One region of the Enterobacter chengduensis genome, then DNA from elsewhere that is predicted to be linked to it. Evidence: predicted binding sites of a transcription regulator. Region 1 holds the regulator's gene; each other region holds the start of a gene.
What was found. Region 1 encodes PurR, which represses purine synthesis genes. Its sites were predicted from a motif close to CANGCAAACGTTTGCNTG; they were not measured.
Positions count from the first base shown of each region.

Region 2: the regulator PurR is predicted to act here: its motif matches at 5,529-5,546, upstream of purT (formate-dependent phosphoribosylglycinamide formyltransferase).
Region 3: the regulator PurR is predicted to act here: its motif matches at 3,066-3,083, upstream of pyrC (dihydroorotase).
Region 4: the regulator PurR is predicted to act here: its motif matches at 3,688-3,705, upstream of raiA (ribosome-associated translation inhibitor RaiA).

Region 1 covers NZ_CP043318.1:2,213,630-2,221,002, forward strand. The annotation lists gene cfa (cyclopropane fatty acyl phospholipid synthase) at 1-1,024, opposite strand, end outside; gene punC (purine nucleoside transporter PunC) at 1,322-2,521, opposite strand; gene punR (DNA-binding transcriptional activator PunR) at 2,636-3,547, shown strand; gene purR (HTH-type transcriptional repressor PurR) at 3,565-4,590, opposite strand; gene cydH (cytochrome bd-I oxidase subunit CydH) at 4,888-4,977, shown strand; gene FY206_RS10940 (MFS transporter) at 5,140-6,306, shown strand; gene sodB (superoxide dismutase [Fe]) at 6,345-6,926, opposite strand; gene FY206_RS10950 (C40 family peptidase) at 7,049-7,373, opposite strand, start outside.
Region 2 covers NZ_CP043318.1:3,016,696-3,024,068, reverse strand. The annotation lists gene zwf (glucose-6-phosphate dehydrogenase) at 73-1,548, shown strand; gene edd (phosphogluconate dehydratase) at 1,782-3,593, shown strand; gene kdgA (bifunctional 4-hydroxy-2-oxoglutarate aldolase/2-dehydro-3-deoxy-phosphogluconate aldolase) at 3,633-4,274, shown strand; gene purT (formate-dependent phosphoribosylglycinamide formyltransferase) at 4,317-5,495, opposite strand; gene FY206_RS14655 (tellurite resistance TerB family protein) at 5,666-6,316, shown strand; gene ptrB (oligopeptidase B) at 6,402-7,373, shown strand, end outside.
Region 3 covers NZ_CP043318.1:1,982,529-1,989,901, reverse strand. The annotation lists gene FY206_RS09790 (YceH family protein) at 1-296, opposite strand, end outside; gene rimJ (ribosomal protein S5-alanine N-acetyltransferase) at 306-890, opposite strand; gene mdtH (multidrug efflux MFS transporter MdtH) at 1,127-2,335, shown strand; gene FY206_RS09775 (lipoprotein) at 2,459-3,019, shown strand; gene pyrC (dihydroorotase) at 3,147-4,193, shown strand; gene dinI (DNA damage-inducible protein I) at 4,268-4,513, shown strand; gene bssS (biofilm formation regulator BssS) at 4,787-5,041, shown strand; gene solA (N-methyl-L-tryptophan oxidase) at 5,158-6,276, shown strand; gene FY206_RS09750 (YceO family protein) at 6,337-6,450, shown strand; gene FY206_RS09745 (cytochrome b) at 6,659-7,225, shown strand; gene FY206_RS09740 (YceI family protein) at 7,227-7,373, shown strand, end outside.
Region 4 covers NZ_CP043318.1:3,853,519-3,860,891, forward strand. The annotation lists gene clpB (ATP-dependent chaperone ClpB) at 1-828, opposite strand, end outside; gene yfiH (purine nucleoside phosphorylase YfiH) at 958-1,689, opposite strand; gene rluD (23S rRNA pseudouridine(1911/1915/1917) synthase RluD) at 1,686-2,666, opposite strand; gene bamD (outer membrane protein assembly factor BamD) at 2,798-3,535, shown strand; gene raiA (ribosome-associated translation inhibitor RaiA) at 3,803-4,144, shown strand; Phe leader region at 4,254-4,379, shown strand; gene pheL (pheA operon leader peptide PheL) at 4,255-4,302, shown strand; gene pheA (bifunctional chorismate mutase/prephenate dehydratase) at 4,410-5,570, shown strand; gene FY206_RS18600 (SMP-30/gluconolactonase/LRE family protein) at 5,567-6,439, opposite strand; gene tyrA (bifunctional chorismate mutase/prephenate dehydrogenase) at 6,500-7,373, opposite strand, start outside.

The sequences.
Region 1 (7,373 bases):
GTTCAGAATAGTTGTCCGCAATCTCTGGCCAGGCCTCCTGAAAACGCGCATGCCATGCCATCAGCGTGGTGTCGTAATCCGCGCCAAAGTTATGCCAGTCTTCCATCACGAAATGGGACTCGCTGGCGTTGGCAATCTGGCGAACGGACGGTAAACAGCCATTCGGAAAGATGTATTTGTTGATCCACGGGTCAACGTTATTGTCGGTCCGCTTAGAGCCGATGGTGTGCAGCAGGAAGATGCCGTCCGGTTTTAAGTTACGATCCACGATCTCAAAATAGGTATCGTAGTTTTTCGGCCCGACGTGCTCGAACATGCCGACGGAAACGATCCGGTCAAACTGCTCGTTCAGGTCACGGTAATCCTGCAGGCGGATATCTACGTCGAGGCCCTGGCAGCGTTCCCGAGCCATTTTTTGCTGTTCCGCTGAAATCGTTACGCCGACCACGCTGACGTCATAGTGCTTCGCCATAAAATACGCCAGCCCACCCCAGCCGCAGCCGATATCCAGCACGCGCATGCCGGGCTGTAGCTGCAGTTTTTCGCCGATCAGACGCAGCTTGGCCTGCTGTGCCTCCTCAAGCGTTGACGCGTCTTTCCAGTAGGCACAGGAGTATTGCATGAAAGGGTCCAGCATCCGGCTGAACAGGTCATTGCCCAAATCGTAATGCTCTTTACCGACGATCCATGCGCGTTTTTTATTTTGCAGATTAAACAGTCGGGCAGAGGCGACGCGCAGGGTGTCTTTCAGATGGCGAGGGAGTTGATTTTCCAGACCGGCACGCAGCACGCTGGCGAAAAAGGTATCCAGGCGCTCACACTCCCACCAGCCGTCCATGTAGCTTTCGCCCAGGCCTAACGATCCCTCTCGCAATACACGTTTAAAAAAGTCGGGATGTTTAACCTGAGGATCGGATGGTGATGAACCATTGATAGTGATGCCTGCTCGACCTAACAGTTCACTGACGATCCGGGACCAGTTGTCGTCCGGAACGCTGACTTCTTCTATACACGATGAACTCATAGCTTCTCCATCACTCTGATGTGATCAGAACCTTCAAACAGCGTAGACGCTTTTTTGGTTTGTGAGAAATCTCACGGTAAAAACCGCGAGGCTAGTATCCGACGTAGAACAGAGGAAGGGAGATAACCCTTGCCGAAATGCCTTCCATGGTAAAACGGGAGCACTCCGGCTCCCGTTAACACTTAATATTTATCGTATTTAATCGAACCAAATTTAGTATAGGCCTCAAAATTTGGTGATTCAATAGAAAATTGTTAGCAACCTAATCACTGAAATGTAACATGATTTCAGGCGCAATCAGGCATGCGAGGTTTCCGCCTGCGACCGCGCATTTTGCTCGCGATGCGCAGCCGACTGCATGCGATAGCCCATCGCCGCCAGCGCAACGGTGACCAGCATCACGCTGGTGGTGGTCAGCAGCGGCGTTGCAATAAGCGCGGAGACCACCAGGCTTGCCAGGAAGCACAGACCCAGCTGCAGGGTATTTTGCAGCGCGGCCGCGCGGCCTGTCGCCTGCGGGAACGGACGTAACGCCTGTGCCACCACGATGGGGTAAATCGCCCCGTTCGCCACGGCCATCACGCAGAAGGGGATCAAAATTTCAGCCAGACCTGCGCCCGGAACAAACCCGACGGCCCAGGTGCCGATGACGCTCAGCGCATAGAGCACCAGCAGCCATGGCAGCATCTGCTGACCTTCCCATTTTTGCAGCGCCGCGCGGCAGCCGTACCCGCCTACCAGGAACGCGATGGTCTGCGGAACATAGCTCAGACCGATGGCCGCCGGGCTGTAGCCCATATCGTGCAGAATAAACGGCGAGCCGGTGAGCCACGCGAAGAAGCTGGCCGAACAGGCGGCATAGATCAGGACATTCCCGCGATACGCTTTCGCGCTCAGCAGGGAGGTGAAGGTGATCGGCTTCGCGTCGGCGTGCGCCTCTTTTTTATGCGCGGGCTTGAGGCCGAACGCCGGCAGCATCAGCACCAGGGTGATGGCAAACAGCGTGGCAAAGATCGCCTGCCAGTCGAAATGCGCGAGGATCCAGCTGCCCAGCAGGGGAGCGAGGGCAGGGGAAAGTCCCACCAGCGGCATAATCGTCGCGAAAATACGGTTTGTACGGTTAGCCGGATAGTAGTCGGTGACCAGCGCCTGCCAGGTCACCGCCGCGGCACAGACGCCCACGGCCTGAATGAAGCGCAGCACCAGCAGCCAGGTAGCGTCACGCACCCACAGCATCCCCAGGCAGCCGACGGCAAAAATGGCCAGACCCAGCAGCAGGACCGGTTTACGGCCAAAGCGATCCGAGAGCGGTCCCCACAGCAGCTGGGCGAAAGCAAAACCGGCGAGGAATAAGCTCAGGCTGGCGCTGATGGCCGCAGCAGGGGTTTGCAGATCTTCCTGCATCGCGGCAAACGCCGGCAGGTACATGTCGGTGGCCAAAAAGCCCAGCACGCTTAAGCCGCCGAGCCAGACTAAAAATCCTTTCCTGGGTTGCATTCTTCTATTCTCCTGAGGAGGCAGGTGTACGTTGGCGCAGAGTGTAGGGAGTGCAAAGCGGCTTGTGAAACGCTAATATTTGGCGGGTGCATTCAAATTTTTTGCAGGCAGAAAATGTGGTCAGATTATTCTCTTGAAGTGGTCGATGCTGTCGCGCGCAACGGCAGCTTTAGCGGTGCGGCGCAGGAGCTGCACCGCGTCCCTTCGGCAATCAGCTACACGGTGCGTCAGCTGGAGGAGTGGCTGGCGGTTCCGCTGTTTGAACGGCGGCATCGCGACGTGGAATTGACGCCCGCAGGCGCGTGGTTTTTGAAGGAAGGGCGTTCTGTTATCAAAAAAATGCAGATCACCCGCGAGCAGTGCCAGCAGATCGCCAACGGCTGGCGGGGACATCTCTCCATCGCGGTGGATAACATCGTGAAGCCCGAGCGCACCCGGCAAATGATCGTCGATTTCTATCGCCATTTTTCTGACGTCGAGCTGCGGGTCTCCCAGGAGGTGTTCAACGGCGTATGGGACGCGCTGGCGGACGGCAGGGTGGAGATGGCGATTGGCGCCACGCAGGCGATCCCGGTCGGGGGACGTTACGCCTTCCGCGATATGGGGATGCTGAGCTGGAAATGCGTGGTGGCACGCGATCACCCGCTGGCGGCGATGGAAGGGCCACTGAGCGACGATACGTTGCGCAACTGGCCGTCGCTGGTGCTGGAGGATACCTCCCGTTCATTGCCCAAGCGTATCACCTGGCTGCTGGACAACCAGCGGCGGGTGGTGGCGCCTGACTGGGAATCGTCGGCGACGTGCCTCAGCGCCGGGCTGTGCGTCGCGATGGTGCCCGTTCATTTTGCGCGTCCGCGCATCGATACCGGAGAGTGGGTGGCGCTGACGCTTGAGAATCCGTTCCCGGATGCGGCATGTTGCCTGACCTGGCAGCAAAATGATGTCTCGCCAGCGATGGCCTGGCTGCTGGATTATCTGGGCGACAGCGAAACGCTAAACCGGGAATGGTTACGGGAGCCAGCATAGCTGGCCCCGTAAAGGGATTAGCGACGGTAGTCGCGGAACGGACCATCCGCAACGGAACGGCGTTCAATCAGGCGCGGGTGGACCTCAATGGACTGCGACTCTTCACGTTTGTTGACGATCCTGTCGAGCAGCATGTTGAAGGCCGTTTCACCCAGCGAATCTTTCGGCTGGTGAATGGTGGTCAGCGCCGGGGTAAAGAAGCGCGCGTTACGCACGTTATCATACCCGATCACGGAAATATCCTGCGGCACGCGCAGACCCAGCTCGTCGGCCGCACAGAGCGCGCCCATGGCCATGATGTCGCCCCCGCAGAAAACGGCGGTCGGACGGTGCTGCTGGGAGACAATCTGCTGCATCGCGCGGTAGCCTGACTCCGGCTCAAAGTCGCCCTGCACGATCCAGTTTTCCGGCACGGTAATCAGCGCTTCTTCCATCGCTTTCATAAAGCCGGCCAGACGGCCCGCGCCGGTGTTGCGCTCCAGCGGACCCGGGATCACGCCAATCTCGCGGTGGCCGCGTTCGATCAGATAACGGCCCGCCATATAGCCGCCTTCAAAGGCGTTGTCGATCACGGAGTCGGTGAAGTCCGCGCGCGCTTCACCCCAGTCCATCACTACCATCGGGATATGGCGATACTCTTCGAGCATCGACAGCACGGATTCCGGGTACTCGGAACACATCACCAGCAGGCCATCCACGCGCTTTTGCGCCATCATCGACAGGTAGGCGCGCTGTTTTTCAATGCTGTTCCACGCGTTGCCCAGAATCAGGGTATAGCCTTTCTGGAAGCAGTTTTTTTCTACCGCTTCAATGATCTCGGCAAAATAGGCCGCTTCACTGCTGGTCGCCAGCAAACCAATGGACTTGGTGTGATTAACCTTGAGGCTGCGCGCAACCGCACTTGGCGAATAGTGCAGCTCTTTGATCGCTGCCCAGACGGCGTTGCGCGTCTCTTCCGCCACAAAGCGGGTTTTGTTAATTACATGTGATACGGTTGTAGTGGAAACGTTTGCGCGTTTTGCTACGTCTTTAATTGTTGCCATTAAATGTCACTCCAGACCATATCCTAAACTCCTGAAAAACTTGAAGGTAAACGTTTGCCTTCTCTCACCCTTATCTCGCAATGTTGAATTGCGGCACGCCGGGAAAACGACACGGGACGTCAGGAGGGGGTCAATGGCCGGTACGCTAATAAATTTAGCGTGGAATTTTGTCCTATCTTGATGAAAAGGGGAAGAGGTAAAGTGGTTATCAGTATAAATCCAGGAAGATTTTTGACGTAATCTGTGCAAAAATGAGCAAGCTCACTTTTCGTGGGGGGATTAAAAGGAGAAAAATTGATGAGTTCCGATCTGAAGTTTTCGCTGTTCACCACCGTTGTTGTGCTGGCTCTGATTGTCGCGGCGGGTCTGACGGCTGCGCTGCACTGATTTACGCGGGGGGAGAGCCTTCTCCTCCCAGTTTCCCGGATTGTTACTTCTCAGGCAAAAATTTTTTGCCATTTTGTTAACTTCTCATTTTTTGTGATTGATGTCATGCTTTCTGCTTCTTTGTTCTGTGTTACCACATGACACGGCATCCGGAGTTGACGCATGAAAATCAATTTTCCCCTGCTGGCCCTGGCGATTGGCGCTTTTGGGATTGGCACCACTGAATTCTCCCCGATGGGGCTACTGCCCGTTATCGCCCGGGGCGTAGACGTTTCGATCCCTGCTGCCGGGATGTTGATCAGCGCCTACGCTATCGGCGTGATGGTAGGAGCGCCGCTGATGACGCTTCTCCTTTCGCACCGCGCGCGCCGCAATGCGCTGATATTCCTGATGGCCATCTTCACCCTGGGTAACGTGCTTTCGGCCATTTCGCCGGACTACACCACGCTGATGCTGTCACGCATTCTGACCAGCCTTAACCACGGCGCGTTCTTTGGGCTGGGGTCGGTCGTTGCTGCCAGCGTGGTGCCTAAACATAAGCAGGCGAGTGCCGTAGCAACCATGTTTATGGGCTTGACCATCGCGAACATCGGCGGGGTGCCTGCGGCAACCTGGCTGGGCGAGGTCATTGGCTGGCGGATGTCCTTCCTGGCGACGGCCGGACTGGGCGTGGTCGCGATGGTGGCGCTGTTCTTCTCCCTGCCGAAAGGCAGCGCGGGAGAACGTCCTGACGTGCGCAGAGAGCTGTCGGTGCTGATGCGCCCGCAGGTGCTCTCCGCGCTGCTCACCACCGTGCTGGGAGCAGGGGCGATGTTTACCCTCTACACCTATATTTCACCGGTATTGCATGACATCACCCGCGCAACGCCTCTTTTTGTTACCGCGATGCTCGTGCTGATTGGCGTGGGCTTCTCGATCGGCAACTACCTCGGTGGGAAATTTGCCGACCGTTCCGTGAGCGGGACGCTGAAGGGTTTCTTAACCCTGCTGATTGTCATCATGATCGCAATTCCCTGGCTGGCGCGGAATGAAGTCGGCGCCGCGATCGCGATGGTTGTCTGGGGCGCAGCCACCTTTGCCGTGGTGCCGCCGCTGCAGATGCGCGTAATGCGCGTTGCGCATGAAGCGCCGGGGCTCTCGTCGTCGGTCAACATCGGTGCCTTTAACCTGGGCAATGCGCTCGGGGCGGCGGCCGGTGGGGCCGTGATTTCAGGAGGGCTGGGATACAGCTTTGTGCCGGTGATGGGGGCGATCGTTGCCGCGCTCGGCCTGCTGCTGGTGATGACGTCGGGTCGTAAACAGCCCGAAGCAGCCTGCGCTGCGGATTAAGCCAAAAACGCAGAAGGGCGAACCCTTCTGCGTGTCTCTTACGCGGCGAAGTTCTTCGCCACAAACTCCCAGTTAACCAGTGCCCAGAAGTGCTCCAGGTAGTTAGGGCGCGCGTTGCGGTAATCAATGTAGTAAGCGTGTTCCCATACGTCCACGGTCATCAGCGGCTTCGCGCTGGTGGTCAGCGGGGTGCCCGCGTTTGAGGTGGACACGATAGCCAGTTTGCCATCCGCCTCTTTAACCAGCCACGTCCAGCCAGAGCCGAAGTTCTTGATGGCGGCATCGGTGAACTTCGCTTTGAAGTCCGCGAAGCTGCCAAAGGCGGCGTTGATGGCGGTAGAAAGCTCACCGGCAGGTTCGCCGCCGGCATTTGGCGCCAGGCAGTGCCAGTAGAAGGTGTGGTTCCACACCTGAGCCGCGTTGTTAAATACGCCACCCTCTGAGCTGCGGACGATCTCTTCCAGCGTTTTGCCTTCAAAATCGGTGCCCTTGATCAGGTTGTTCAGGTTGGTGACGTACGTCTGGTGATGCTTGCCGTAGTGATATTCCAGGGTTTCCGCAGAAATGTGCGGGGCCAGGGCGTCTTTTGCATACGGTAGTGCAGGTAATTCGAACGACATTGCTTCTCTCCTTATTGTATTTTGCGTTGCCAATAACCACACAGACAACGTGGACAGGATAGCAAATTGAAAGGGTATGCAAAAGAGGAACTTACCCTGCCACGGATGTGGCAGGGCAGGGGTTAGCGAATGGTTTTCGGCGTCATCACGCGGCGCGCGCCGACGTAGTGGCGTACCCAGTAGTCTTCGCTGAGAGAGGTGATCTGAATATCCTGGCCGCTACGTGGAGACTGGATGAATTTCCCGTTGCCGACGTAGACGCCGACGTGGTCAGCCGTGCCGCGGCCCTGGGTGCGGAAGAAGACCAGGTCGCCGTTTTCCAGCTCGCCGCGGTCAACCGGTGAGGCATCGCGCAGGTGGTACATTTCGTTGGCGGTACGCGGAATGCGGAACTTAACCAGATCCTTATAGGCGTAATAGACGAGGCCGCTGCAGTCAAAGCCGGTA
Region 2 (7,373 bases), 800 kb from region 1:
GTACAGTGCATTGTAATAAAATTACAACGATACCTGGCAGAAGTACCAGGTGATCCAACTGAGGAGAATGACATGGCGGTAACGCAAACAGCCCAGGCATGTGACCTGGTCATTTTCGGCGCGAAAGGCGATCTTGCACGCCGAAAATTGCTGCCTTCCCTGTATCAACTGGAGAAAGCGGGCCAAATTCACCCGGATACCCGTATCCTGGGCGTAGGGCGCGCCGACTGGGACAAGGACGCTTATACCAAAGTCGTCCGCGAGGCGCTCGAAACTTTCATGAAGGAAAAAATTGATGAAAGTTTGTGGGATACCCTGAGCGGACGTCTCGATTTCTGCAACCTGGACGTCAATGACGTCAGCGCGTTTAGCCGCCTGGGCGCGATGCTGGATCAGAAAAACCGTGTCACAATTAACTATTTCGCCATGCCGCCAAGCACCTTCGGCGCCATCTGCAAAGGTCTCGGCGAAGCCAAACTGAACGCCAAACCGGCGCGCGTTGTGATGGAGAAGCCGCTGGGTACTTCCCTTGCAACCTCGCGTGAAATTAACGACCAGGTGGGCGAGTTTTTTGAAGAGTGCCAGGTTTACCGTATCGACCACTATCTCGGTAAAGAGACGGTGCTGAACCTGCTGGCGCTGCGTTTTGCGAACTCCCTGTTTGTGAATAACTGGGACAACCGCACTATCGACCACGTGGAAATCACCGTGGCGGAAGAGGTGGGAATTGAAGGTCGCTGGGGTTACTTTGACCAGGCCGGTCAGATGCGCGACATGATCCAGAACCACCTGCTGCAGATTCTGTGCATGATTGCCATGTCTCCACCGTCAGATTTAACGGCGGACAGCATCCGCGACGCCAAAGTGAAGGTGCTGAAGTCGCTGCGCCGCATCGACCGCTCTAACGTGCGCGAGAAGACCGTCCGCGGTCAGTACACCGCCGGGTTTGCGCAAGGCAAAAAAGTGCCTGGCTACCTGGAAGAAGAGGGCGCGAACAAGTCCAGCAACACCGAGACGTTCGTGGCGATCCGCGTGGATATCGACGACTGGCGCTGGGCGGGCGTGCCGTTCTACCTGCGCACCGGTAAACGTCTGCCGACCAAATGTTCCGAAGTTGTCGTCTACTTCAAAAACCCGGAACTGAACCTGTTCAAAGAGTCCTGGCAGGAGCTGCCGCAGAACAAGCTGACCATTCGTCTGCAGCCGGACGAGGGCGTGGATATCCAGATCCTGAACAAAGTGCCGGGCCTGGATCATAAACACAACCTGCAGACCACCAAGCTGGATCTGAGCTACTCCGAAACCTTCAACCAGACGCACCTGGCCGATGCTTACGAGCGTCTGCTGTTGGAAACCATGCGCGGTATTCAGGCGCTGTTCGTGCGCCGCGATGAAGTGGAAGAGGCGTGGAAGTGGGTCGACTCCATCACCGAAGCCTGGGCTGCCGATCAGGATGCGCCAAAACCGTATCAGGCGGGCACCTGGGGGCCGGTCGCGTCGGTGGCAATGATCACCCGCGATGGCCGCTCCTGGAACGAGTTTGAGTAATATAATCCGCTAGCTCGAAAGTGTTATTTTACCGGTAACATGATCTAACACAGCTCGTGGCACAATTTTCAACTTTTAAGCTCCGCGTGGATTCACCCGCGGAGCTTTTTTTATTACACTGCCGGAAGTGATTTTGCCCCTGAGCTCCGGACAGCAAGCGTTTCAGCGTTGTTAACAACTGCCAGCGACTTTGTAAACTCCCGAGCCCGGACAGATAAATTAGAGGAGCTTTTATGAATCCGACATTGTTACGCGTAACACAACGCATTATCGAGCGCTCGAAAGAGACCCGTTCGGCCTACCTCGCCCGGATTGAACAGGCAAAGAGCAATACCGTCCACCGATCCCAGCTGGCATGTGGAAATCTGGCGCACGGCTTCGCTGCCTGCCAGCCTGAAGATAAAGCGTCGCTGAAAAGCATGTTGCGTAACAATATCGCCATCATTACCGCCTATAACGATATGCTCTCCGCGCATCAGCCGTACGAGGTCTACCCGGACATCATCCGTAAGGCGCTGCACAGCGTGAACGCGGTGGGCCAGGTGGCGGGCGGCGTACCCGCCATGTGCGACGGCGTGACGCAGGGGCAGGACGGTATGGAGCTCTCTCTGCTGAGCCGCGAAGTGATCGCCATGTCCGCGGCGGTGGGCCTGTCGCACAACATGTTTGATGGCGCGCTGTATCTCGGCGTATGCGACAAAATTGTCCCGGGCCTGGTGATGGCGGCGCTGTCGTTTGGGCATCTGCCTGCGATCTTCGTGCCGTCCGGCCCGATGGCAAGCGGTTTGCCGAACAAGGAAAAAGTGCGTATTCGCCAGCTGTACGCGGAAGGGAAAGCAGACCGCCAGGCGCTGCTGGAGGCGGAAGCCGCGTCCTACCATGCGCCGGGGACCTGTACGTTCTACGGCACGGCCAACACCAACCAGATGGTGGTGGAGTTTATGGGGATGCAGCTTCCGGGATCGTCCTTTATCCAGCCGGACGCGCCGCTGCGCAAGGCGCTGACCGAGGCTGCGGCCCGTCAGGTCACGCGTCTGACCGGCAACGGCAACGAATGGATGCCGATGGGCAAAATGGTCGATGAAAAAGTCATCGTCAACGGGATTGTCGCCCTGCTGGCCACCGGCGGGTCGACCAACCACACCATGCACCTGGTGGCCATGGCGCGCGCGGCGGGCATTCTGATTAACTGGGATGACTTCTCCGAGATCTCATCCGTGGTGCCGCTGATGGCGCGCCTGTACCCGAACGGTCCGGCGGACATCAACCACTTCCAGGCCGCAGGCGGCGTACCGCTGCTGATGCGCGAGCTGCTGAAGGGCGGTTTGCTGCATGAAGACGTGAATACCGTGGCGGGCTTTGGCCTGCAGCGGTACACCCAGGAGCCTTGGCTGAACAACGGCGAGCTGGACTGGCGTGAAGGCGCGAGCGCGTCTCTTGATGCGCAGGTGATTGCCACCATCGACAAACCGTTCTCTCCTCACGGCGGTACCAAAGTGCTGAGCGGCAACCTCGGTCGCGCGGTGATGAAGACCTCTGCCGTACCGGAAGAGAACCAGATTATTGAAGCGCCGGCGGTGGTGTTTGAAAGCCAGCACGACGTTTTACCCGCCTTTGACGCCGGTCTGCTCGATAAGGACTGCGTGGTGGTGGTGCGTCACCAGGGGCCGAAAGCCAACGGGATGCCAGAATTACATAAACTTATGCCGCCACTTGGTGTATTATTGGACCGCCGTTTCAAAATTGCGTTAGTCACCGATGGACGCCTCTCGGGCGCATCCGGTAAAGTGCCTTCCGCTATCCACGTGACGCCGGAAGCCTACGACGGCGGTCTGCTGGCGAAAGTGCGCGACGGCGATACGATCCGCGTGAACGGCCAGACGGGCGAGCTGACCCTGCTGGTCGATGACGCCGAGCTGGCGGCACGTAAGCCCCATATTCCTGACCTGAGCGCCTCGCGCGTGGGGACCGGACGCGAAATGTTCAGCGCGCTGCGTGAGAAACTCTCCGGTGCCGAGCAGGGCGCAACCTGTATGACGTTTTAAGACGACTTGATTTTAACGATCTGGCGAGAGAAAACTCTGATGAAAAACTGGAAAACAAGTGCAGAAGCAATCCTGACCACGGGCCCTGTCGTGCCGGTTATCGTGGTAAACAAGCTGGAGCACGCTGTACCGATGGCGAAAGCGCTGGTTGCGGGCGGCGTTCGCGTTCTGGAAGTGACCCTGCGTACCGCCTGTGCGATGGATGCCATTCGCGCCATTGCTGAAGAAGTGCCGGAAGCCATCATCGGTGCGGGTACCGTGACGAACGCAAAACAGCTGGCTGAAGTGACCGAAGCGGGCGCGCAGTTTGCCATCAGCCCGGGTCTGACCGAGTCGCTGCTGAAGGCTGCCACCGAAGGCACTATTCCGCTGATCCCGGGCATCAGCACCGTCTCTGAACTGATGCTGGGCATGGACTACGGTCTGAAAGAGTTTAAATTCTTCCCGGCGGAAGCGAACGGCGGCACCAAAGCGCTGCAGGCGATTGCGGGTCCATTCTCTCAGGTACGCTTCTGCCCGACGGGCGGGATCTCGCCTGCCAACTACCGTGACTACCTGGCGCTGAAAAGCGTGCTGTGCATCGGTGGCTCATGGCTGGTTCCGGCGGATGCGCTGGAAGCGGGCGACTGGGATCGCATCACAAAACTGGCTCGCGAAGCGGTAGAAGGCGCGAAGCAGTAAGTCATTCGCCGCATGAAAAACGGGCCTTTCGGCCCGTTTTTTTTATCCCACTACCTTGATGCTCGCAGCGGCCGCTTTCGCTCTCGCCACGGCGTCGTCCACGCTATTCCCGGTGGCTAATGCCACGCCAAGACGGCGGGTTCCGTCGATCTCCGGCTTGCCGAACAAACGTACCTGCAACCCGGCACCCACCGCCGCGTCGACGTTATCAAACGTAACGTTCTGGCTGGTTAGCTGCGGCAGGATCGCCGCCGAGGCGGCCGGGCCGTACTGACGGATACCGCCGACGGGCAGGCCGAGGAAGGCGCGCACGTGCAGGGCGAACTCGGAAAGATCCTGCGAAATGAGCGTGACCATGCCGGTGTCATGCGGGCGCGGGGAGACCTCGCTGAAAATCACCTCATCTCCGCACACGAACAGCTCCACGCCGAACAGGCCATAGCCGCCCAGCGCCAGAACGGTTTTCCTCGCGATCGCCTGCGCACGCTCCAGCGCCAGGGCGCTCATCTGCTGCGGCTGCCAGGACTCGCGGTAATCGCCATCCTCCTGGCGGTGGCCAATCGGATCGCAGAAATAAACGCCGTCAGCGGCGCTGACGGTCAGCAGGGTGATCTCGAAATCAAACTTCACGACGCCTTCGACAATCACGCGACCGGCTCCGGCGCGGCCACCCTGCTGGGCATAATCCCACGCCTTGTCCAGGGTGCTGCTGTCGCGGATAAAGCTCTGGCCTTTTCCGGAGGAGCTCATCACCGGCTTAACGATGCACGGGTAGCCAATTTCGTCTACGGCCTGCAGGAACGCGGCTTTATCGCCCGCAAAGCGGTAGCTTGAAGTGGGCAGCCCCAGCTCTTCCGCCGCCAGGCGGCGAATGCCTTCGCGGTTCATGGTCAGCTTTGCGGCTTTCGCGCAGGGCACCACGCGCTGGCCTTCCTGCTCCAGGGCGATCAGCGTGTCGGTCGCGATGGCTTCAATTTCCGGCACGACAAAATCGGGTTTCTCACGCGCGAACAGGTCGCGAAGGGCATCGCCATCGAGCATGTTAATCACATACGCGCGGTGGGCGACATGCATGGCGGGCGCATCGGCGTAGCGGTCTACGGCAATCACCTCCACGCCTAAACGCTGACACTCAATGGCCACCTCTTTTCCCAGCTCGCCCGATCCTAACAGCATCACTCGCGTCGCCGCAGGTCGCAGCGCGGTTCCTAAACGAATCATAACAATCCCCCTGAAAAAGTTGCGCGCAGTATAAACGAAAACGTTTGCGTCTGTCTTGTACGTGGCTAAGTGCGGGGTAAGAAATTTGCGCTTCTTTAGCCCGCCCAGACATTTCCTGACGCCTGCTCGCTTACGCTGTGGAACATGTACACCGTTAAGTGAGGGAAACCATGTCTGGCTGGCTAAATCAACTGCAGTCCCTGTTAGGGCAGAAAACATCCTCTTCCGGCGAGCGGGACCTCAGCAAGCTGCTGGTGCCCGGGGCGCTCGGCGGGCTGGCAGGCCTGCTGGTCGCGAATAAATCCTCGCGCAAGCTGCTGGCAAAGTATGGCACGGGCGCGCTGCTGGCCGGTGGGGGCGCCATCGCGGGCACCGTTCTGTGGAACAAATACAAGGACAGGGTTCGGACCGCGCACAGCGATGAACCGCATTATGGCGAGCACACCTCGCCGCTGGATCTGCGTACCGAACGGCTCATTAAGGCGCTGGTTTTTGCCGCGAAAAGTGACGGGCATATCGACGATAAAGAACGCTCGGCGATCGAGCAGCAGCTGCGCGAAGCCGGTGTTGAAGAGAAGGGCAGAGCGCTGGTGGCGCAGGCCATCGAGCAGCCGCTCGATCCCCAGCGCCTGGCGCAAAGCGTGAAAAATGAGGAAGAGGCGCTTGAGCTCTATTTCCTCAGCTGCGCCGCCATCGATATCGATCACTTTATGGAGCGAAGCTACCTTAACGCCCTGGGCGACGCGCTGAAGATCCCTCAGGACGTGCGCGAGGGCATTGAGCGGGATATTCGGGAACAAAAACAGGCGTTACAGGGATAGTCCTCGCCGTTGCGGCCCGGTTTCGCTTGCATCATGCGTGGGTTTTGCCAACCTTATAGGGTGTAAAACTCAAAAGAAAGATGACATGCCACCGAAAGCCCGACGTATTCCTTATGCGATCGCCACGCATGGCGATACGCGTATAGACAACTATTACTGGCTGCGGGACGATTCGCGTTCCCGGCCAGAGGTGCTCGACTACCTGCACGATGAAAACGACTATGGCCGCAGGGTCATGTCCAGCCAGCAGACGCTGCAGGACCAGCTGCTGAACGAGATGGTGCAGCGCATTCCCCAGCGCGATATCTCCGCGCCCTGGACCAAAAACGGCTATCGCTACCGCCATATTTACGAGCCCGGCAACGAGTATCCCATCTACCAGCGCCAGTCGGTGCTCAGCGCCGAGTGGGATGCGTGGGATATTCTGCTGGATGCCAACCAGCGCGCGGCCCACAGCGAGTTCTATACGCTGGGCGGCATGTCCATCTCGCCGGATAACGCGGTCATGGCGCTGGCGGAGGATTATCTCTCCCGGCGCCAGTACGGCCTGCGTTTTCGCAATCTGGACACCGGCAACTGGTATCCGGAAATGCTGGAAAACGTCTCACCGGATTTTGTCTGGGCCAATGATTCCGAGACGGTCTATTACGTTAAAAAGCACGCGTCGACGCTGCTGCCTTATCAGGTGTGGCGACATACCGTGGGAACGGACTCCGCTGGCGACGAGCTGGTTTACGAGGAGAAAGACGAGACCTTTTATGTCAGCCTGCATAAAACCTCCTCTCGCCACTATGTGATTATCTTCCTTTCCAGCGCGACGACGTCAGAAGTTCTGCTGCTGGATGCCGAACTGCCCGACGCCCAGCCGCTCTGCTTCCTGCCGCGCCGCAAGGATCACGAGTACAGCCTGGATCACTTCCAGCATAGCTTTTATCTGCGCTCGAATCGCGAGGGGAAAAACTTTGGTCTCTATAAAACCAAGGTGCGCGACGAGCGCAAGTGGGAGGTGCTTATTCCCGCGCGGGAGCAGGTGATGCTCGAAGGGTTCACCCTGTTT
Region 3 (7,373 bases), 230 kb from region 1:
TCCGCACTGCTCAGCTTCAGGTCGCCAAACTCGGAGTTACAGAAGCGCTGTTCGTATTTGGTCACGCGGTTGCCGAAGCCGCTGACGGTGCGCAGATAGTGGCGTTTTACCAGTGCATCCAGCACGTCCTGAACGTCATGCTCGCTGAGGTTCATCACCGGCTCGCGGTTGGTCTTCTGGTTGCAGGCCATGGTCACGGCGTTGACGGAGAGCGGATACTGCTCCGGCGTGGTGACCTGTTTTTCGAGCAAGCACCCAATCACGCGCGCTTCTGTAGCGTTTAGCTGATACTTCATTTTTTCTCCTTAACGACCTGCGGTCCAGTCACGGGTGGTTAACGCCGTCAGAACGTGGTCGCGCCACTCTCCGTCTATCAGCAGATAGTCTTTGGCGTACCCCTCTTTCTCAAACCCTAAACGCGCCAGCAAATTGCCGCTGCGCTGGTTATGCGGCATATAGTTCGCCATAATGCGATGGACGTGCTGCGTGCGTTGCATATAGCGGATCGCCACCGTCAGCGCCTCGTACATCAGCCCCTGCCCCTGCCATTTCTGGCCGATGGAGTAGCCAAGGTAGCAGGCGTGAAACGATCCCCGCACCACGTTTGAAAAATTGGCGATCCCGATAATCTCTTTCTCTTCTGGATCCAGCAGCGCAAAATAAAACGCGCTGCCCTGCTTGTGAAATTCCGCGATCATGCTGAGCCGCGCCTGCCAGCCGGAAGGGTAACAATGGCTCTCGTCCCGAACGGGTTCCCAGGGTTTTAAAAACTGGCGATTCTCGGCGTAATAATCCGCCAGACGCCAGGCATCACGCTCGTGCACCAGACGAACGACCAGCCTGTCCGTTGTCAGACGCACTTTTGGCACATTACTGCGATAGCCAAACATCGATACCACTCCTTCCCGTCACTTCTGCTCACCCATTAGCTTTACTATACCTGCGCCTGCGCCGTCTGTGAAAACAGTGACATACCATTTTGCGCGCTTTTCACCATTTTCGATGAGAACTCTCTATCAAAGCACCCTTTTGATAAAAAAATATTGTCACCTCCGGGGGTGGGAAAACGTGCGGCGACACCGCAGAATGTTAGCGTGCTCACCTTCTTATTTTCCCTGGAGGGAAAATGTCCCGCGTATCACAGGCCAGGAGCCTGGGTAAATATTTCCTGCTCGTCGATAACATGCTGGTCGTGCTCGGCTTTTTTGTCGTTTTTCCGCTCATCTCGATCCGCTTTGTCGATCAAATGGGCTGGGCGGCACTCATGGTTGGCATTGCCCTAGGGTTACGCCAGTTTGTCCAGCAGGGTCTGGGCGTCTTTGGCGGGGCCATCGCTGACCGCTTTGGCGCTAAGCCGATGATCGTGATCGGTATGCTGCTGCGCGCGGCAGGGTTTGCCACCATGGCGGTCGCCCACGAGCCCTGGCTGCTCTGGTTCTCCTGTTTCCTTTCCGGTATTGGGGGCACGCTGTTCGATCCGCCACGCACCGCGCTGGTGGTGAAGCTGATTCGCCCTCAGCATCGTGGTCGTTTTTTCTCGATACTCATGATGCAGGACAGCGCCGGAGCGGTTGTCGGCGCCCTGCTGGGAAGCTGGCTGCTGCAGTATGACTTCCGTCTGGTCTGCGCCGCTGGCGCGGTGCTCTTTATCCTGTGCGCGCTGTTCAACGGCCTCTACCTTCCTGCCTGGAAGCTGTCGACGGTGAAAGCGCCGGTGCGCGAGGGGCTTGGACGCGTCATGCGAGACAAGCGTTTTGTCACCTACGTGTTGACCCTGACCGGGTATTACATGCTGGCCGTGCAGGTCATGCTGATGCTGCCAATTATGGTTAACGACATTGCGGGTACGCCTGCCGCCGTTAAGTGGATGTACGCCATTGAGGCCTGCCTGTCTCTGACGCTGCTCTACCCCATCGCCCGCTGGAGCGAGCGGCGTTTTCGCCTGGAGCATCGCCTGATGGCCGGGCTGTTCCTGATGACGCTGAGCATGATGCCGATCGGCCTGGTGAACTCGCTCCAGCAGCTGTTTACGCTGATTTGCACCTTTTATATTGGCTCGATCATCGCCGAGCCTGCCCGTGAAACGCTGAGCGCCTCGCTTGCGGATGCGCGTGCCCGCGGCAGCTATATGGGCTTCAGCCGGCTGGGGCTGGCGCTGGGCGGCGCATTGGGGTATGCCGGCGGCGGCTGGCTGTTTGATGCCGGCAAAGCGCTGAACCAGCCCGAACTCCCGTGGATGATGCTCGGCGCGGTGGGCTTTATGACGCTCCTGGCCCTCTGGTGGCAGTTCAGCCAGAAGCGCAGCGCGAGCGGCATGCTCGAGCCCGGCGCGTAGCCTTTCTCTCTGGCGGGAGTCTTTCCCGCCCCGCTTCTCAGTTTTTTCTGCTGGTTTCTGCCCATTCACGCTGACATACTGGCGTAACAGGACAGAAGCGCCGATTTTTCGTTGAGGAACACTATGAAGAAAATTGTTTTAGCCGCGGCATTGGTCGTCAGCGGCCTGCTGGTTGGCTGTAACCAGCTCACGCAATATACCGTCAGTGAACAGGAAATTAATCAGGCGCTGGAAAAACATAATAATTTTTCTAAAGACATTGGCGTGCCGGGTCTGGCGGACGCGCATATCGTCCTCACGAATCTCACCAGCCAGATCGGACGTGAGGAGCCAAACAAAGTCACCCTGGCAGGTGATGCGGCTCTAGATATGTCATCCCTCTTTGGCAATCAGAAGGCCAACATCAAGCTCAAGCTGAAGGCGCTCCCCGTTTTCAACAAAGAAAAAGGGGCCATTTTCCTGCAGGAGATGGAAGTCGTCGATGCGCAGGTCTCGCCGGACAAGATGGCGCCGGTTCTGCAAACCCTGATGCCCTATCTGAACCAGTCGCTGCGGAATTACTTTAACCAGCAGCCCGCGTACGTCTTAAGTGAAGATAAAAGCAAGGGTGAAGCTCTGGCGAAAAAATACGCAAAAGGGATAGAGGTGAAGCCGGGAGAAATTATCATTCCTTTCACCGATTAACCTGAGGGGCGCTGCGGCGCCCCTTTTTTTTACGGAAAAGTGTGCAAACGAAAACGTTTCCGCTTATGATTTGTGTCCGGCAAAAACAGCCATCCTTATGACTGATTCCTGACAAGCCGGAGCTTCCATGACTGTACAACCCCAGGTTTTAAAAATCCGCCGCCCAGACGACTGGCATATCCATCTGCGCGATGGCGATATGCTGAAAACCGTCGTGCCTTATACCAGCGAAATTTATGGCCGCGCGATTGTCATGCCTAACCTGGTGCCACCAGTCACCACCGTCGATGCCGCGATCGCGTATCGCCAGCGTATCCTGGATGCCGTGCCTGCGGGACACGATTTTACCCCGCTGATGACCTGCTATCTGACCGACTCGCTGGATCCGAACGAGGTGGAGCGCGGGTTTAACGAAGGCGTATTTACGGCAGCGAAACTCTACCCGGCGAACGCCACCACCAACTCCAGCCACGGCGTCACCAGCATTGATGCCATCATGCCGGTGCTGGAACGTATGCAGAAACTGGGCATGCCGCTGCTGGTGCATGGTGAAGTCACGCATGCCGAGATTGACATCTTTGACCGTGAAGCCCGCTTTATCGAGACCGTGATGGAACCGCTGCGCCAGCGCCTGCCTGCGCTTAAAGTGGTCTTTGAACATATCACCACCAAAGACGCGGCGGAGTACGTGCGTGACGGCAACGAGTTGATTGCCGCCACCATCACCCCACAGCACCTGATGTTTAACCGTAACCATATGCTGGTGGGCGGGGTGCGCCCTCATCTGTACTGCCTGCCGATCCTCAAGCGCAACGTTCACCAGCAGGCGCTGCGCGAGCTGGTGGCCAGCCGGTTCACCCGCGCGTTCCTCGGCACCGATTCCGCGCCTCACGCCCGCCACCGTAAAGAGGCGAGCTGCGGATGCGCAGGCTGCTTCAACGCCCCAACGGCACTTGCCAGCTACGCGACCGTATTTGAAGAGATGAACGCGCTGGAATATTTCGAAGCGTTCTGCTCCCTTAACGGCCCGCGCTTCTACGGCCTGCCGGCCAACGACACCTTCATCGAACTGGAGCGTAAAGCGAGCCACGTTGAGGAGTCTATTGCGCTGACGGATGACACGCTGATCCCGTTCCTGGCGGGCGAGACCGTAAGCTGGACGGTAAAACGTTAAAAAATCAATGCCCCTGGTTGTCAAACCGACAATATGCCTGTATAAATAAACAGTATATTACACAGGGGGCATTTATGCGTATTGAAGTCACCATTGCCAAAACTACCGTTCTGCCTGCCGGCGCGCTTGACGCGCTGGCCGGCGAATTATCCCGTCGTATTAACAACACCTTTCCCGACAACGCGGGTGCCGTCACGGTGCGCTACGCCGCGGCAAACAACCTCTCAGTAATGGGTGCCGCGAAAGAAGATAAAGACCGCATCAGCGAAATCCTGCAGGAAACGTGGGAAAGCGCAGACGACTGGTTTATCACAGATTAACACTGCTCCCTCATTGTGTTTTTTTGCCGGGTCGCCCCGGCTTTTTTTCGTCTAAAACACGGTAAGTTCAAATTAATTCGGCATCTTCTTTAAGAATCGTGAACAAGATGGTGTTTTATTGCTCGAACAATCCTAAAAAGCAGGAAAATGTGTTGCTACCTGTTTATTTTTCCCGTCGGAACCCTTATTACTTGATATACTGAAGATGCCTTCAGAAAAACATGCATTGAACCTCAGAGCCGTTGTCTTCTAACACGCATTAAGGGGGTTATAATGGAAAAGAATAGTGAAGTGATCCAGACCCATCCACTTGTCGGCTGGGATATCAGTACCGTAGATAGCTACGATGCGCTGATGCTGCGTTTGCACTACCAGACCCCGAATCAACTTAACCGTGACGAAGCGGAAGTTGGACAGACGCTGTGGCTAACAACAGACGTCGCCCGTCAGTTTATTTCTATTTTAGAGGCAGGTATTGCAAAAATAGAATCTGGCGACTATCAGGAAAATGAGTATAAACGGCACTAAGCTTATGCCCACTTTTCTCTCTACAGGCACCCTCGCGGTGCCTTATTTATTTCTCCCTTGTCTAAGCCCGCGTTGTTAATTACTCTGCTAACAAAACGTCAGTTTAAGAGATGCATATGAGATACGACTTAATCATTATTGGTAGCGGCTCCGTGGGCTCTGCCGCCGGTTATTACGCGACGCAGGCAGGGCTGAAGGTCCTGATGATCGATGCCCATCTTCCTCCTCATTCGGAGGGTAGCCATCATGGCGATACTCGCCTCATGCGCCATGCGTACGGAGAAGGCGAGCGCTACGTGCCGCTGGTGCTGCGCGCCCAGACGCTGTGGGATGAGCTGGCGAAGCAGACCGAGGATCGCATCTTCGAGCGTACCGGCGTCGTCAACCTGGGCCCTGCCCATTCTGAATTTCTCGCCAGCGTCGAGCGCAGCGCGAAGGCCTTTAATCTGGACGTGGAGAAACTGGACGCAACGGGTATTACCGCGCGCTGGCCTGAAATTACCGTCCCGGATGATTATATCGCCCTCTTCGAAGCCCACTCCGGCGTGCTGCATTGTGAAACGGCGATCAAAACCTGGATCGATCTTGCGGCGAAAGCCGGCTGTGCGCAGCTGTTTAACTGTCCGGTGGAAACCATCACCCATGACGAAAACGGCGTTACGGTCACAACGATTGACGGCGACTATTCAGCATCCCGCCTGCTGGTCAGCGCAGGAACATGGGTCACTCGCCTGCTGCCGGAGCTGCCAATCCAGCCGGTGCGCAAGGTCTTCTCCTGGTTCCAGTCAGATGGTCGCTACAGCGCGCAGAATAAATTCCCGGCCTTCACCGGCGAATTGCCGAATGGCGATCAGTTCTACGGCTTCCCCTCAGAGAAGGACGCGCTGAAAATCGGTAAACACAACGGGGGCCAGGCGATCTCCTCCCCTGAAGAGCGTAAACCTTTCGGCGCCGTTCCACAGGATGGCTCAGAAGCCTTCACGTTCCTGCGCACGATCCTTCCGGGCGTCGGCGGCCTGCTGTATGGCGCAGCCTGTACCTACGACAACACGCCGGACGAGGACTTTATCATTGATACGCTGCCGGGGCATGACAACACAATGATCGTCACCGGGCTGAGCGGCCACGGCTTTAAGTTTGCTTCCGTGCTCGGTGAAATCGCCGCGCAGTTTGCCCAGGGCATTACGCCGCAGTTTGATCTAACGCCGTTCTCCCTCTCGCGTTTTAACGGATAATCCGCCGCGGGCTCCGGACGTGCCGGGGCCCGTTTCATTCACACGGCATTACGGGGCGTTATGCGCAGGATCGTTAACTTTCTGATGAACAATATTCGCGAGCATTTTATGCTCTATATCTTGCTGTGGGCGCTGCTGGCCATTATTGATTTTGTTTACATTGTATTTTACTGAAAAGCCGGACTGACAATAATTGACGTTAATTTATATTAGCTGAAACTCTTAATTTCATCTTGCCCGACCTCACTGAATTACATTAACCGATCCTTTTCAAAATCGCTGATATAAATAAAATAACGGTCCATATACTCTTTTTTCAGTTGCAATATTTTGCCGCCCCGTTCATTTTTAACTCCCTGTTAATCTGAAAATGGACATTCTAATGCAGTTGCGTAACGCCTCCCAACGCTACGGAATAATATCCATAGGTTTGCACTGGATATTTGCTCTTGCCGTCTACGGTATGTTTGGACTTGGACTCTGGATGGTCACGCTCAGCTATTATGATGGCTGGTATCACCATGCACCGGAGTTACATAAAAGCATTGGCGTCCTCCTGATGCTGGGGCTGGTTTTCCGCGTCATCTGGCGGCATATTTCCCCGCCGCCCGCCGCGCCGAAGACCCACAGCAAACTGACTCGCGTCGGTGCAGTCGCCGCGCATATTGCCCTCTACGCGCTGCTGTTTGCCATCCTGATTAGCGGCTATCTCATTTCGACGGCTGACGGTAAGCCGATTAGCGTCTTTGGACTTTTTGACGTCCCGGCAACGCTCAGCGATGCGGGCGCTCAGGCGGATACGGCAGGGGTTATTCACCTCTGGCTTGCGTGGAGCGTCGTCATTCTGTCCGTACTGCACGGGCTTGCCGCCCTTAAACACCATTTTATTGATAAAGACGATACGCTTAAGCGCATGCTTGGCCGCTCGTCAGCTGACTCTGGAGCATAAAATGAAAAAACACCTGCTGGGTATCGCACTGGGTTCTCTGTTATTTACCGCCGGTTCCGCCGTGGCTGCGGATTATAAAATTGATAAAGAGGGCCAGCACGCCTTCGTCAATTTCCGTATTCAGCACCTGGGATACAGCTGGCTATAC
Region 4 (7,373 bases), 1.6 Mb from region 1:
AAACAGGATAACGTTGCCTTCCTGTTTCGCCAGGTCGTTAAGCACGCCTTTGAGACGCTCTTCAAACTCACCGCGGTATTTCGCACCGGCCACCAGCGCGCCCATATCCAGGGCCAGCACGCGGCGACCTTTCAGGCCTTCCGGCACTTCGCCGTTGACGATACGCTGCGCCAGACCTTCAACAATGGCGGTTTTACCGACCCCCGGTTCACCAATCAGCACCGGGTTGTTCTTGGTACGACGTTGCAGTACCTGAATCGTACGGCGAATTTCTTCATCGCGGCCGATCACCGGGTCAAGCTTGCCCTGTTCAGCACGCTCGGTCAGATCGACCGTATATTTCTTCAAAGCCTGACGTTGGTCTTCGGCTCCCTGATCGTTCACGCTTTCACCTCCGCGCATTTTCTCAATCGCCTGAGTCACATTGGCTGTGGTCGCGCCGGCAGATTTCAGCAGGTCGGTCAAGGTACCGCGTGATTCAAGCGCCGCCAGAACAAACAGCTCTGACGAAATAAAGTTGTCCCCACGTTTTTGCGCCAGCTTGTCGCAAAGGTTCAGCACGCGCACCAGATCCTGCGATGGCTGAACGTCACCGCCGGTCCCTTCGACCTGCGGTAAACGGCTCAGCGCCTGATCGATAGCGGTGCGTAGCTGGCCAGCATTAATGCCGGCAGACGTTAATAAAGGACGTACCGATCCCCCTTCCTGATTCAGCAAGGCGCTCATTAAATGAAGAGGTTCGATAAATTGGTTGTCGTGCCCCAGTGCGAGGGACTGGGCATCGGCGAGAGCAAGCTGGAATTTATTGGTAAGACGATCCAGACGCATAACTCCTCCCATAACAGGTCAAATTTGCTACTGGAGATTAAATGAGGTCATCCCTCAATTATTCAAGGTTAATGACCTGAATTATGTGAAAAGAAAACGGCACGTGCCGGATCGTCTTGATTCTTTAGGTTATATCAGCCAAATGAAACTTGCCATACGCCCCGTGGTCTTGTCGCGGCGCCAGGAGAAAAAATCACCCTTTTCGGTGAAGGTACAGCGATCGCCGCCGAAGATCTGCGACACGCCGACGTTATTCAGGCGCTGGCGGGCAAGCTGGTAAATATCGGCCAGATATTTCTCCCCCGAAGGCAGGAAGGCCTCCACCGCTTGCGGATCTTTTTCCATAAAGGCGTCGCGGACCTCTGGGCCCACTTCAAACGCGCGAGGACCAATAGCCGGGCCAAGCCAGGCCATAATATTGGCGGGCTCATCGTTAAAGCAGGCGACAGTTTCTTCCAGCACGCCTTCACACAGCCCACGCCAGCCCGCGTGGGCTGCCGCCACCTCGGTACCTGCACGGTTACAGAACAGAACCGGCAGACAGTCGGCGGTCATTACGGCACAAACGGTTCCCGGAGTATTGCTGTAAGAGGCATCCGCGCGTTTAGAAGCATAGGATTCTCCCGTCAGCTTCAGCACCGCGTTACCATGAACCTGCTCCAGCCAGACGGGTTTTGACGGCAGGTTCCCCGCTGCAAACAGACGCCTGCGGTTCTCTTCCACGTGTTCCAGGTTATCACCACAGTGCGCGCCGAGGTTCAACGACTCCCACGCGCCCTGGCTCACGCCGCCAGTGCGGGTTGAACTGCAGGCGGCCACGCCGGCAGGCAATGGCCACTCCGGGACAATCAGTTTGGTCATAGCCAGTCCACTTGATCCTTATGTTCTTCGAAATCAGCGCGCATGGCGTCAATAAGGTCCACCATATCCTGCGGGATAGGCGCGTGCCACTCCATCTGAATGCCGGTGATAGGGTGGTAAAGTCGCAGCATGGTCGCGTGCAGCGCCTGACGATCGAATTTACGCAATACGCTGATGAACTCATCCGATGCGCCCTTTGGCGGACGAGGACGGCCCCCGTAGACCTGATCCCCCACCAGCGGATGGGTAATGTGGGCCATATGCACGCGGATCTGGTGAGTACGTCCGGTCTCCAGACGCAGACGCAGGCGCGTATGAATGCGGAAGTGCTCCATAATGCGATAGTGCGTCACCGCCGGTTTACCCATCGGATGCACAGACATGTGGGTACGCTTGGTTGGGTGACGGCTGATAGGCTCTTCTACCGTCCCGCCAGAGGTCATATGCCCAATGGCTACCGCCTCATACTCACGGGTGATTTCGCGCAGCTGCAGCGACTCCACCAGACGGGTCTGAGCAGGAACGGTCTTCGCCACCACCATCAGACCGGTAGTGTCTTTATCGAGACGGTGCACGATGCCCGCGCGCGGAACATCCGCGATCGGCGGATAATAATGGAGAAGTGCGTTAAGTACCGTACCGTCAGGATTCCCCGCGCCCGGGTGAACAACCAGGTCGCGCGGCTTGTTGATCACCAGAATGTCATCATCTTCATAGACGATGTCCAGCGGGATATCCTGCGGCTCGAAGCGGATTTCCTCTTCGATTTCAGCATTGATGGCGACAGCTTCCCCACCGAACACTTTCTCTTTTGGTTTGTCCCAGATCTTGCCGTTTACCAGCACGCGCTGGTCAAGGATCCATTCTTTTATACGTGAACGCGAATAATCAGGGAACAATTCGGCCAAAGCCTGATCTAAGCGTTGACCGAGCTGATTTTCGGAGACTGTTGCGGTGAGTTCTACTCGTTGTGCCATAAACTGCTTCTTCGTTTAACGTTGGGTTTTACGGCTTTGCCGTTTAATATAGTGTGCTATTGTAGCTGGTCTTAATCGGGAGCAGGAACAGAGTTTCTCCCGGACAAACATTTGAGGAAAGTCAAAACGTCATGACGCGCATGAAATATCTGGTGGCAGCGGCCACGTTGAGCCTGGCTTTGGTGGGCTGCTCCGGTTCAAATGAACAGGTCCCTGACAATCCGCCGAATGAAATCTATGCGACTGCACAACAAAAGTTGCAGGACGGTAACTGGAAACAGGCGATAACGCAACTGGAAGCGTTGGATAATCGCTATCCATTTGGGCCATATTCGCAGCAGGTACAGTTAGATCTCATCTACGCATACTATAAAAATGCCGATCTGCCGCTGGCTCAGGCAGCTATCGATCGTTTCATGCGTCTTAACCCGACCCATCCTAACATCGACTATGTGATGTACATGCGCGGCCTCACCAACATGGCGCTGGACGACAGCGCGCTGCAGGGCTTCTTCGGCGTGGATCGTTCCGACCGTGACCCGCAGCATGCGCGTGATGCCTTCAATGACTTCTCCAAGCTGGTGCGCGGCTATCCGAATAGTCAATACGTCACCGACGCCACCAAACGCCTGGTGTTCCTGAAAGATCGTCTGGCGAAATATGAATACTCCGTGGCGGAATATTATACCCGCCGTGGCGCATGGGTTGCCGTGGTGAACCGCGTAGAAGGTATGCTGCGTGATTATCCGGATACTCAGGCAACGCGCGACGGCCTGAAGCTGATGGAAAATGCCTACCGCCAGATGCAGATGACCGCTCAGGCTGAAAAAGTGGCGAAAATCATCGCCGCGAACAGCAGCAATACCTGATCTTGCCTCAATTCAAAACGGCAGCCCTCGGGCTGCCGTTTTTGTATTCGTTTTAGCGCGTCGCTGAAGCCGTTAGCCTCAACACATCCAGTCAACTATGGCCCCAATTTTAGCCGTCGACAAGGTAAATCTCACCTCTTCCTGCCCTGCCTCACAAAAAAGATTCCCTGACAAAAACCGACAAAATAACGTGATCTAAATCACACATTTTGACATTAGGTCGGGTATGCTGGAATCACCAAGACGGAAAGACAAGAGGTAAAATTTATGACAATGAACATTACCAGTAAACAAATGGAAATTACTCCGGCAATCCGCCAGCACGTCGCAGACCGTCTCGCCAAACTGGATAAATGGCAAACTCATTTGATTAATCCACATATCATCCTGTCCAAGGAGCCGCAGGGTTTCATCGCTGACGCAACTATCAATACTCCAAACGGCCATCTGGTCGCCAGCGCTAAACACGAGGATATGTACACAGCCATTAACGATTTGATCAACAAGCTGGAACGGCAGCTCAATAAAGTGCAACACAAAGGTGAAGCCCGTCGCGCCGCAACGTCGGTGAAAGACGCCAGCTTCGCGGAAGAAGTTGAAGAAGAGTAATCCTTTAAATTGAGTGTACCGCCAACGCGCCTTCGGGCGCGTTTTTTGTTTTTTATTGACAGGGTGAAAACAGTACAGGTACTTTAACCCTATCAACCACAGGATGACTTATGAAACACACGCCGTTCTTCTTCGCATTCTTTTTTACCCTCCCCTGAACGGGAGGCGTTTCGTCGTGTGATAAAGAATGCGAAGACGAACAACAAGGCCTCCCACACCGGGGGGCCTTTTTTATTGATAACGATAAAATGAGACAGGCAACACTATGACACCGGAAAACCCGTTACTGGATCTGCGCGTAAAAATCAGCGCGCTGGACGAAAAATTACTGGCCCTGCTGGCCGAACGCCGCGCGCTCGCCATCGAAGTGGGCAAAGCCAAGCTGGACTCCCATCGCCCGGTCCGTGATATCGACCGCGAGCGCGATCTGCTGGAGCGCCTGATCCAGCTCGGTAAAGCGCATCACCTCGATGCCCACTACATCACCCGGCTGTTCCAGCTCATCATCGAAGACTCCGTTCTCACCCAGCAAGCGTTACTCCAGCAGCATCTCAACAAAACCAATCCACACTCTGCGCGAATCGCTTTCCTCGGGCCAAAAGGCTCCTATTCTCACCTGGCCGCCCGTCAGTATGCCGCACGCCATTTTGAAGAATTTATTGAGAGTGGCTGTGCGAAATTTGCCGATATTTTTAACCAGGTCGAGACCGGCCAGGCGGATTACGCCGTGGTGCCGATTGAAAACACCAGCTCCGGCGCCATCAACGACGTCTACGATTTGCTGCAGCACACCAGCCTGTCGCTGGTCGGCGAGCTGACGATCCCTATCGATCACTGCGTGCTGGTCTCCGGCTCAACCGACCTGAACAAGATCGAAACGGTTTACAGTCACCCGCAGCCCTTCCAGCAGTGCAGCCAGTTCCTGAACCGCTATCCGAACTGGAAAATCGAGTACACCGAAAGCACCTCGGCGGCGATGGAAAAAGTGGCGCAGGCTAACTCCCCTAACGTCGCCGCGCTCGGCAGCGAAGCGGGCGGCGCGCTGTATGGTTTACAGGTACTGGAACGCAACCTGGCAAACCAGACGCAAAACATTACCCGCTTCGTGGTGCTGGCACGCAAGGCCATCAATGTGTCAGAACAGGTACCGGCCAAAACCACGCTGCTGATGGCGACCGGCCAGCAGGCCGGTGCGCTGGTTGAAGCCCTGCTGGTGCTGCGCAACCACAACCTGATCATGACCAAACTGGAATCACGTCCCATCCACGGTAACCCGTGGGAAGAGATGTTTTATCTCGATGTCCAGGCCAACCTGGAGTCTGCCTCCATGCAGAAAGCCCTGCGTGAACTGGGTGAAATTACCCGTTCCATGAAAGTGCTGGGCTGCTACCCGAGCGAAAACGTCGTGCCGGTCGATCCGAGCTAGCGTTCGATAAAGCGGCTTTTCTTCATCCCTGTCACGCTAACCGGCAGGGTGAAGATGGCGCCGGAAAGCGGATACTTCGCCACCTCCTCCGCATCCATATTTTCCCGCGTGGTGGTAATAAACAGCGTTTTCATATCATCGCCGCCAAAGCAGACCATCGTCGGGCAACGTACCGGCATGCGGTATTCTTCCAGCAGTTCGCCTTGCGGAGAAAAACGCGCGATACGCCAGCCGTCAAACAGCGCGCTCCAGTAGCAGCCTTCCACATCCATGGCCGCGCCGTCCGGTATCCCTTCGCCTTCGTTAAACTGACGAAACACCTCACGTTTGCCGGGTTCGCCCTGCTCGTCAAGCGGCGTACGGTAAATCACGCCGTTTGGCGTGTCTGAGGTAAACATCCACTGGTTATCCGGGCTAAACGCTAAACCGTTATGTCCGTGGATATCGCACTGGATCACCTTCGGCGTCAGGTCATTGTCGATGCGCATCAGCAGGGCACCGTTATAATCTCCCGGCCCCCAGAACGTGCCCGCATAGAACCGGCCCTGATGGTCGGTGCCACCATCGTTAAAACGCGCCAGCTGAGGGTTAGAGGGGTTGTCGCACACCTTGCGCTGCAGAAGGCCATGCTTATCGGCAAGCCAGATACCAGTGCGCATGGCGACGATAAACCCGCCGCGCTCGCGCAGCGCGAAGCAGCCCACCTCTTCATGGAAAGAGAGCACGGAGTGTCCCGCCGTCGGCAGATGATAGCGGTGGATCTCCCCTTCCAGAATATCGGCCCAGTATAGCGCTTGCTCTTCTGCGCTCCACGTCGGGCATTCAGGCAGATGCCCGGTGTAATTCAACAGCAGCTGCGGTTCGGACATGACGGTTCCCCAAAATAAAAAAAGCCAGCATTGCTGGCTTTCAGTATATACATCATCGCATTACTGGCGACTGTCATTTGCCTGACGCAGCAGCGTCCGGCTCTCATTCTGAAAACGCTGCGCGTAATCGCCAAACCAGTGCTCGACCTTGCGGAAGCTGTCGATAAACGCCTGCTTATCTCCGTGTTCCAGCAGCGTAATGGCTTCACCAAAACGCTGGTAGTAACGCTTGATGAGGGCCAGGTTGTTCTCGGAGGACATAATAATGTCGGCGTACAGCTGCGGATCCTGCGCAAACAGACGCCCGACCATCGCCAGCTCCAGACGATAGATCGGTGACGAGAGCGCCAGCAGCTGTTCAAGCTGCACGTTCTCTTCCGCCAGATGCAGACCGTAGGCAAAGGTCGCAAAGTGGCGCAGCGCCTGAATGAACGCCATGTTCTGGTCGTGCTCGACCGCGCTGATGCGGTGCAGTCGTGCCCCCCAGACCTGAATCTGTTCCAGGAACCACTGATAGGCTTCCGGCTGACGCCCGTCGCAGTAAACCACCACCTGCTTCGCCAGGCTGCCGCTGTCCGGGCCGAACATCGGATGCAGGCCCAGCACCGGTCCCGTATGCGCCGCCAGCATAGCCTGCAGCGGACCATTTTTGACGGAGGCCAGGTCCACCAGGATGCAATCCTTCGGTAAAGGCGGAAGTTTCCCGACGATCTGCTCCGTCACGTGGATAGGCACGCTGACGATAACCATTCCGGCGTCTTTCATTAGTTCTGGTGCCCGGGCCCAGTCCTCTTTCTCCAGAATGCGCACCTGATAGCCAGAAAGCGTCAGCATTTTTTCAAACAGACGCCCCATCTGCCCCGCCCCGCCGACAATCACTACCGGCCTCAGAGACGGGCAAAGGGTTTTAAAGCCTTTGTCGTTTTCGCTGGAA